DNA from 4 places in the Proteus faecis genome. Region 1 is predicted to be linked to each of the others. Evidence: predicted binding sites of a transcription regulator. Region 1 holds the regulator's gene; each other region holds the start of a gene.

What was found. Region 1 encodes CRP, which controls carbon source genes, mostly activating them, when cyclic AMP is high. Its sites were predicted from a motif close to ATGTGANNNNNNTCACAT; they were not measured.
Region 2: the regulator CRP is predicted to act here: its motif matches at 1,123-1,140, upstream of QSH13_RS17920 (NupC/NupG family nucleoside CNT transporter).
Region 3: the regulator CRP is predicted to act here: its motif matches at 1,215-1,232, upstream of deoC (deoxyribose-phosphate aldolase).
Region 4: the regulator CRP is predicted to act here: its motif matches at 856-873, upstream of ompW (outer membrane protein OmpW).

Annotation. Positions count from the first base shown of each region.
Region 1 covers NZ_JASVWV010000006.1:205,870-208,080, forward strand. The annotation lists gene argD (bifunctional acetylornithine/succinyldiaminopimelate transaminase) at 1-543, shown strand, start outside; gene crp (cAMP-activated global transcriptional regulator CRP) at 636-1,268, opposite strand; gene QSH13_RS10375 (OsmC family protein) at 1,581-1,988, shown strand; gene QSH13_RS10380 (phosphoribulokinase) at 2,078-2,211, opposite strand, start outside.
Region 2 covers NZ_JASVWV010000029.1:1,104-3,314, reverse strand. The annotation lists gene QSH13_RS17920 (NupC/NupG family nucleoside CNT transporter) at 1-963, opposite strand, end outside; gene QSH13_RS17915 (TatD family hydrolase) at 1,252-2,034, opposite strand; gene QSH13_RS17910 (patatin-like phospholipase family protein) at 2,027-2,211, opposite strand, start outside.
Region 3 covers NZ_JASVWV010000005.1:45,569-47,779, reverse strand. The annotation lists gene QSH13_RS08575 (DeoR family transcriptional regulator) at 1-360, opposite strand, end outside; gene deoC (deoxyribose-phosphate aldolase) at 416-1,084, opposite strand; gene rbsK (ribokinase) at 1,264-2,184, shown strand.
Region 4 covers NZ_JASVWV010000001.1:152,211-154,421, reverse strand. The annotation lists gene QSH13_RS00680 (YciC family protein) at 1-590, opposite strand, end outside; gene ompW (outer membrane protein OmpW) at 1,023-1,682, shown strand.

The DNA.
Region 1 (2,211 bases):
GAAGTACAAACAGGTATGGGGCGTACAGGTAAGCTTTTCGCCTATATGAACTATGATGTGACACCCGATATTATTACAACTGCAAAAGCGCTAGGGAGTGGTTTTCCACTCAGTGCGATGTTAACAACAGATGAGATAGCTTCTGTCATGGGCGTAGGGACTCATGGTACAACTTATGGTGGTAATCCATTAGCTTGTGCAGTGGGTAATGTTGCATTTGATTTAATTAATACATCTGAAGTACTTGAAGGTGTAGAAAAGCGTTATCAATGGATTGTGGATGAACTGGTGGCAATCAATCAAACGTATAATGTCTTTTCGCAAATTCGAGGACAAGGTTTATTGATTGGTGCACAATTGGCACCGCAATATGAAGGTAAAGCCAAAGAGTTACTCGGTCTTGCAGCCAAACATGGTTTAATGATGTTAAACGCAGGAGCCGATGTGATGCGTTTTACACCATCGTTAATTATTACTCAAGAAGAGCTACAAGAAGGAATGGTGGCATTAAAAGCGGCTATTGCAGAATTTGTAAAAGGGTAGTATCAACGAAAAACCCCATCAACGAAGATGGGGCTTATACAAAAGTATATCAATAGCCCTTTTATGGGCTATTGTTTGTTCGAGAGGGAAACTTAGCGAGTCCCGTAAACAACGATAGTTTTACCGTGTGCGGAGATCAAGTTTTGATCTTCCAACATTTTCAGAATACGGCCTACAGTTTCGCGTGAACAACCAACGATTTGACCAATTTCCTGACGTGTAATTTTAATTTGCATGCCATCAGGATGCGTCATTGCATCGGGTTGTTTTGCTAAGTTTAATAAGGTTTGTGCAATACGACCTGTTACATCAAGGAAAGCAAGATTACCTACTTTTTCTGATGTCGTTTGTAATCTGTTCGCCATTTGAGCAGAAAGGCGCATCAGAATATCAGGGTTAACCTGAATTAATTGGCGGAATTTTTTATAGGAAATTTCTGCTACTTCACAGGCTGTTTTTGCTCTAACCCATGCACTACGTTCTTGATCTTCTTCAAATAATCCAAGTTCACCGATGAAATCCCCCTGATTTAGGTAGGAGAGGATCATCTCTTTTCCTTCTTCATCTTTAATAAGAACAGCCACGGAACCTTTAACAATATAATAAAGTGTTTCCGCTTTCTCACCTTGGTGGATCAGCGTGCTCTTGGATGGATATTTGTGAATATGGCAGTGTGACAAAAACCATTCAAGAGTCGGGTCTGTTTGCGGCTTGCCGAGAACCATTCGCGTTATCCTCTGTACGTTAAATGCAGCCTTTCAAAACGGATAGGTTCCCTTTTGAGACAGCGTGCTTAAAAATCCTATCTTTACCTATTAACTTCCTGAGAACACGGTAAGTTAATATGGAATAGATTATAATAAATGAGAAAATAATGCATTGATCTTAACCACTATCATCAAGCAGATATTGTTTTTAACACAATTAGTGCATTAAGTCTCGTTTTACGCAGTCAGCATAATAAACCTATTTGCTAATTGCTAGTTGAATTATGAGAATGTACTCTTTTAGTTTCTGTCATCTTTAGGGGAAAATAAATGGAAGCGAGAGTTAAGTGGGTTGAAGATTTATCTTTTGTCGGTGAATCTTCATCTGGCCATCAAATTATGATGGATGGGAATTCAGGAGATAAAGCCCCAAGCCCAATGGAAATGGTTTTAATTGCTGCGGGTGGGTGTAGCGCTATTGATGTTGTAAGCATTTTACGAAAAGGTCGTCACCAAGTGACTGATTGTGAAGTAAAATTAACATCAGAACGACGTGAAGAAGCTCCTCGTTTATTTACTGATATCAATTTACATTTTATTGTTTCAGGTAAAGAGTTAACGGATAAAATTGTAGAACGAGCGGTTCAATTATCGGCAGAAAAATATTGTTCTGTTTCTTTAATGCTAGGAAAAGCAGCCAATATTACGCATTCATTTGAAATAAAAAATGCTGACTAATTTTGATATTTTAAAATAAAGTTTAATTTGAAAAATAATATCCCTTAATTAATGGGATATTATTTTTATAGAGATAATTTTTATTTTGGTTAACTTATCTTTTCGCCATTTAATAATTTTTTGACTAATGGCGCCATAATTAATTCCATCGCTAATCCTAATTTCCCTCCTGGTACAACAATCGTGTTTATTGTCGACATAAATGAGCCATGTAGCATTGCAA
Region 2 (2,211 bases), on a different contig from region 1:
GGCGATAGTTGCTTCACTCCAAGGCACGCCGATGAGGAAGGCGATTGGTGCAAAGATCCAACCTAGCACTAACTCTAATGAGAAGTTTTCATAGCCAAACCAGCCACCAATGCCACCAAGAATACCATTAACTAATGCAATCAAGGCAACGAAAGCAAGTAACATAGCACCGACGTTAAGGGCGAGTTGTAAACCTGAAGAGGCCCCCGCTGCTGCCGCATCGATAATATTGGCTGGTTTTTCTTCATCTGCCATTTTATCAAGTGCATCTTTTTGATCATCTGGTGTTTCTGTTTCAGGGATCAATAATTTAGCAAAGAGTAAACCACCAGGAGCCGCCATAAAGGAAGCTGTAATCAGATACTCCAACGGTACGCCCATGCTAGCGTATCCAGCAAGTACTGAACCCGCAACAGAGGCTAAACCACCACACATAACAGCAAAGAGTTCTGAGGTTGTCATTCTTGCAATATAAGGACGAACAACAAGCGGTGCTTCTGTTTGTCCAACAAAAATATTTGCAGTTGCAGACATAGATTCTGTTCGTGATGTACCCAGTACTTTTTGTAAACCACCACCAAGAATTTTGATGACGATTTGCATAATGCCAAGGTAATACAACACGGCAATTAGTGAAGAGAAAAACACGATAACAGGCAGTACGCGTAGGGCGAATACGAAACCGCCACCACCAAACAATTCGAACATTTTATCTGATACTAAGCCCGCAAAGAGGAAACTCATCCCATTATTGCCGTAATCAATAACATTCTTAACACTCTCAGAAACCGCAATAAGCACTTCGCGGCCACCGTCAGAATAAAGAACAAATGCACCTAAGCCAATCTGAATAAGGAATGCGCCACCAACTGTACGTAGTCTAATTGCACGTCGATTGCTGGAAAACAGAATGGCTATCAATATTAATGTTGCCATTCCGACCAAGCTCATAATGAGTTGCATTGAAGGGTCCCTGTTCACATAAAAATTTAATGGATTATCAATAATACCCTTACCAGAGCTTATTGACTCTTTTTGCCAGATAATTATACCTAGTCTAAGAAAAGAACCCTCAACATCCATCACAAATAGGGTCTGAAAAAAGTAACACAAAAGTCACAAATGAGAAGTAGATCACACAAAAAGAGGGGAAAACCGCATTATTGAATAGGTTGAATAGAGAGAAAACATCATCCGATTAACAAACCATGTATTCAATTTTAACCAGTAAAGTTAAATTCAATTCAAGAGCTAGATATTATCTTTTAACCGAAATAATTGTAGGCTATTAAAATAGAGTTGCTGAGCGATTATCTCAGGTGATCCTTGACGTAGCTCACAGAGTTGAGAAAAAATATATTGAATTCGTTCTGGGCGATTGGGTTCACCTTGAAAACCACTCACTGGCATATCAGGAGCATCTGTCTCTAATAATAGGTATTCTAGTGGTAACGAGGCAATTGCGCGACGAGTTTTTTGTGCTCGCTCATAAGTAATGGTTCCACCAACGCCAATAAAATAGCCTTGCTGAATAAACTTTTCAGCTTGTTGCAAACTTCCTGAAAAACCATGGATCACCCCTTTTCGAGGCACATCATAACGGCGTAAAAGTGCACTTAACTTATCGTGGGTTTTACGAGAATGCAGGATCACTGGCAAATCAAATTCAATTGCTAGTTTAAGCTGTGCGATTAAAAACGCCTCTTGCTTTTCTGCCTGGGGATTATTCATATAGCCATCAAGCCCTATCTCTCCGATGGCAACACAACGAGAAGTTGTTTTTAATTTTTGTTCTAATTCCAATAGATGCTGTTCAGTGTGCTCTTCAATATATAAAGGGTGTAACCCCAATGCACAATATAATTGATGGTAATGATTAGCTAACTCTGCAACAACATCAAAATTCCAACGTGCAACAGCAGGAATAATTATTTTTTCAACATGACCTTGATGCGCTTGTGACAAGCTATTGGCAATATCATCATAAAAAACGGGAAAATCAAAATGGCAGTGAGTATCAATAAATTTATTCATTCTGAATTTGTCTCACGTCAGGGTGTATACTTCGCGTTCCTTGTTGAATAATAGAAGCATTCTCTGCTTTATCAGCCTTCGCTTCTGTTTCAAACAAACTAAAGACTTTTTTATCGTGCTGTTTGAATTTTTTCTTAGAAAAGTGTTGACCAATTGTCGCCAGAAAATAGCGCCCAC
Region 3 (2,211 bases), on a different contig from region 1:
GTTATCGGGAATAAGCTCAATCAGTGTGGGAATAAATTGTCCGTTATCGAAAAAAAGAACATCGCCTTCAGACACCATGCCAGCAGCAAGATTAGGAATATGAAGTTCTTCTGTTTGATCCGGCGTAATAATATTGGAGGATGTTGATAGCGATCCTGCATGAGGTTGGGCTAATGCAACAATATAGCCACCTAATAATGACATTGGGAACGGGTTTTCAGCATCAGAGCTAAGATCTCGTCTAATCGTCATCTCAGAAACTTCAAGGATCCTTGCGGCGTCTTTAAGATGTATGCGACCTGAGCGTTTTATACATTCACTGAGGCGGCGCAAACGTTCGTGCTGTTTGGTCTCTATCACCGAAGGATCCTTGTATTATCGAATAGCGCACTCCAAAAAAAGATACGCTAAATAATTAGTAAGTTGATTCAGGTGCATCTGAATCTGTTGCGATAGCGACACTTGCGCTAGCTCCGATACGTGTTGCTCCTGCTTTGATCATGTTTAATGCTGTTTGGCGATCGCGAACACCACCAGAAGCTTTCACGCCAACTTCATCACCAACGGTTTTACGCATCAAAGCAACATGATGTTCTGTTGCGCCCATTGTACTGTATCCTGTCGATGTTTTCACAAAATCAACGCGGATCTCACGGCACATTTCACAGACTAAACGTACTTCGTCGTCAGTTAATAAGCAAGTTTCTAAAATCACTTTCAGAGTTGTATTACCACAAGCTGCTTTTACTGCTTCAATATCTTGTTTTACGAAGTCTAAACGACCGCTTTTTAACATACCGATATTGATAACCATATCGACTTCTTGTGCACCTTGACGAATAGCTTCAGCTGCTTCAAATGCTTTTGTTGCTGTTAAACCAGCCCCAAATGGGAAGTCGATAACACAACATACTTTTACATCACTGCCTTCAAGGCAAGTTCTTGCTAAAGGGATGTAAGAAGTGTTAATACACACAGAGAAGAAACCGTGTTCAATTGCTTCAGCACACAATTTCTTGATTTGTGATTCAGTTGTATCTGCAGCAAGAAGAGTATGATCGATATAATTAGCTAATGGACGCATAGTCTATTCCTTAGTAAAGAGATTGTTATTTTTCACTCATGTTAGTTTGGTAACATATTAGAGCCGTTTTAATGAGATAACAATCACAGATGATATCTAAATAACATTATACTGTTATACATCTAACAAAATGTCACTATTTTCACATTTGAAAATTTCATATAAGAGTAAGAGGCGCTATGGATATTGCAGTGATTGGTTCAAATATGGTGGATTTAATCACCTATATAGATAGGATGCCAAAAGAGGGGGAAACCCTTGAGGCGCCGGCATTTAAGATGGGTTGTGGTGGTAAAGGAGCAAATCAAGCGGTTGCGGCTGCTAAATTAAATTCAAAAGTGATGATGTTAACAAAGGTCGGTGATGATATTTTCGCGGATAATACCATCATGAATTTAGGATCTTATGGCATTAATACACGCTATGTTGAAAAAGTACCCGGCACAACAAGTGGTGTTGCTCCTATTTTTGTGACATCTCAATCATCAAATAGCATTTTAATTGTTAAAGGTGCTAATCAACATTTGTCGCCAGAAGATATTGATAGAGCGGCAGATAGTCTGAAAAAATGCAAAATAATCGTATTGCAATTAGAAATCCCGCTTGAAACGGTCTATCACGCTATTGAGTTTGGCAATAAACACCATATTCCTGTGTTATTTAACCCAGCACCAGCTTCAAAAGCATTAGATCTTGGTATTGCTGCTCGTTGTGATTTTTTTGTTCCGAATGAAACCGAACTTGAAATATTGACCGGTATGCCAATCACTACAATGGATGAAATTCGCAAAGCCGCTTATTCTTTACTACAAAAAGGATTTAAGAATGTCATCGTTACGTTAGGTGAAAAAGGTGCATTATGGATGAACGGCGAAATTGAAAAGCACATTCCTGCCATTAAAGTTGATGCAATAGATACCAGTGGAGCAGGGGATGCCTTTATTGGTTGTTTTTCCCATTATTATGTTCACACTAATAATATTGACGAAGCATTAAATAAAGCAGTGATGTTTTCAGGCTTAAGTGTTGCCGGAAAAGGTACGCAATCTTCTTACCCAAGCATTGAAGAGTTTGGGCTGTTTTTAGCACAAAAGAAATAGTCACCTTCTACACTATCACATCTTTGT
Region 4 (2,211 bases), on a different contig from region 1:
CCTAAAGCTGGAATAAGTGAGCCAGATTCACTAAACCCAATTTTCCAACCTAAACGTATTGCACTTCCCATATTTTGTTGGCGTACTAAAACAACCGGTGCTAATGCAAAACCAATGAGCAAAATAATACCGGGAATAATCATCACCATAAAACCTGCGCTAATTAAAATAGAGCACAGTACAATCAATAAAAACATTTTTGGCAAGCGAGATAAGCATGCGTTAAATGTTTGTCCTAGAGTCACATTGTGACCAGCAGAGATTGCCATAGCGAACATCAATAAGGTGAGAACCAAAATGCTTTGTTGTAATGTTTCAAATGCATACAGTGATAATACTTTTTTGGCAATACCCACGACACTGTTTGACATTGCTTCTAACTCAGCAGGAGAAGCAGAGGAAAGTTGCGTATTTTTAAAATTAGCCACAAATTCAATCATCAATTGGTATTCTTGAGGATTGGGGCCAATTAAGACATGAACTATCGCTAAAATAGCAGCAAGGATAGCGGAAAGGGTAACAATGCTACGTCGTTCATTCTTATAAAAATTCAGACTGTCTCGGTAGATTGTGCGTGCCGTGGTAGGCATGAAACTGCTCCTATAAAAATAGACTGTGTCAATGCGCGCTATTGTACCTTCTACAACAACAAAATGGGATATTTTCTCTTACTTCTCTTATTTGGTTTTTTTCTTACTATCAATAATTAGAATATACTTATTATTTAAAATAAATAAAACATTCTTTTAACATAAAGGCAACCTTATTTTTAAATACATTTTTTAGGGTATTTTTTATTCAAAAATTATTAATAAAAATAAATTTAATTATAAGAAAAAATTGTATTAATCTGTAATTTGATGCAGATCAATTATAAATAATCGCATTGATAAATAATAATAAGAGAAATAACACTTTCTGCAAAAATAATTCCAAAGTTGTGATCGGTATTAGATCATAATTATCAATAAATGGTTATATTTTTAGCGGAGATTTTACTTATTACAGGAATGGGTTAAATAATGAAAAAACTTTCTGCGCTTATTTTAGCGGCTGCAACTCTTGCGCCTTCTATTTCTTTTGCTCACCAAGCAGGTGATTTCTTATTCCGTGCAGGTACAGCAACAGTTCGTCCTAATGCGGGTTCTGATGCAATATTAGGTGGCGACCATTTTGAAGTAAATAATAATACTCAATTAGGTTTAACCTTTGGGTATATGATTACTGATAATATTGGTGTTGAGTTATTAGCAGCGACTCCTTTTGAACATAAAGTATCATTAACTGGTGTTGGTGAAATTGCAAAAGTTAAACATTTACCACCAACATTAATGGCACAGTATTACTTTGGTAATAGTGAAGATAAACTGCGTCCTTATTTAGGTGCTGGTTTGAACTTTACCACTTTCTTTGATGAGAAATTTAATAACAACCCTGCAGTAGGCACTGGAGCGGGTGGTTTAGGCTTAAATGGGCTTGATCTTAAGGATTCATGGGGTTTTGCAGCACAAGCAGGTTTAGATTATAACCTGGATAAAAACTGGATGTTGAATGCTTCTGTTTGGTGGATGAATATCGAAACAAAAGCAAGATTTAATAGTAGTGTTGCTGATAAAGACTTTGACGTTAAAACACGTTTAGACCCATTTGTATTTATGTTTGGTGTGGGCTACCGTTTCTAATTCTTCTTTCTTTAAAAGAATATCTCATAATGAAAAAGCGAGGTTTATCTTCGCTTTTTTTATCTTTTAAATTTGCACAGAACCTTTCTTTTTTAGATTATATAAAGTTTCTATTTTATTGTTAAATACATCATTTATGAGTAATTGAAAATAGAGATAAATAGAAAAGATATATTTTAAATATAACATTTAATATTAAGATAATAATTAAGATGCATTTAATACGCATCTTTTGTTTTTACCTTCTTAATAAGATAAAAAAGTGTATTTTTATTTATTAAAAACCAATGTTCTTTTTATAAATAAAATAGGGTATTAAATAGGTATATTTTAAATGCAACTTTAATTTGGTTTTAGTGAAAGTGCTTTGTGTATCAAGAGATAGAAAGAAATAAAAAAAGAATAAAAGAGGGTTAAGAGAAGCAATATTCATAAAAATAAGAAGGTTGGTTTTTAACCATTAAATGATTAATTATTCTTTTCAATTATTCTCTTTACGAACATTTTTTTAAGTCGGAGTGAAAATACC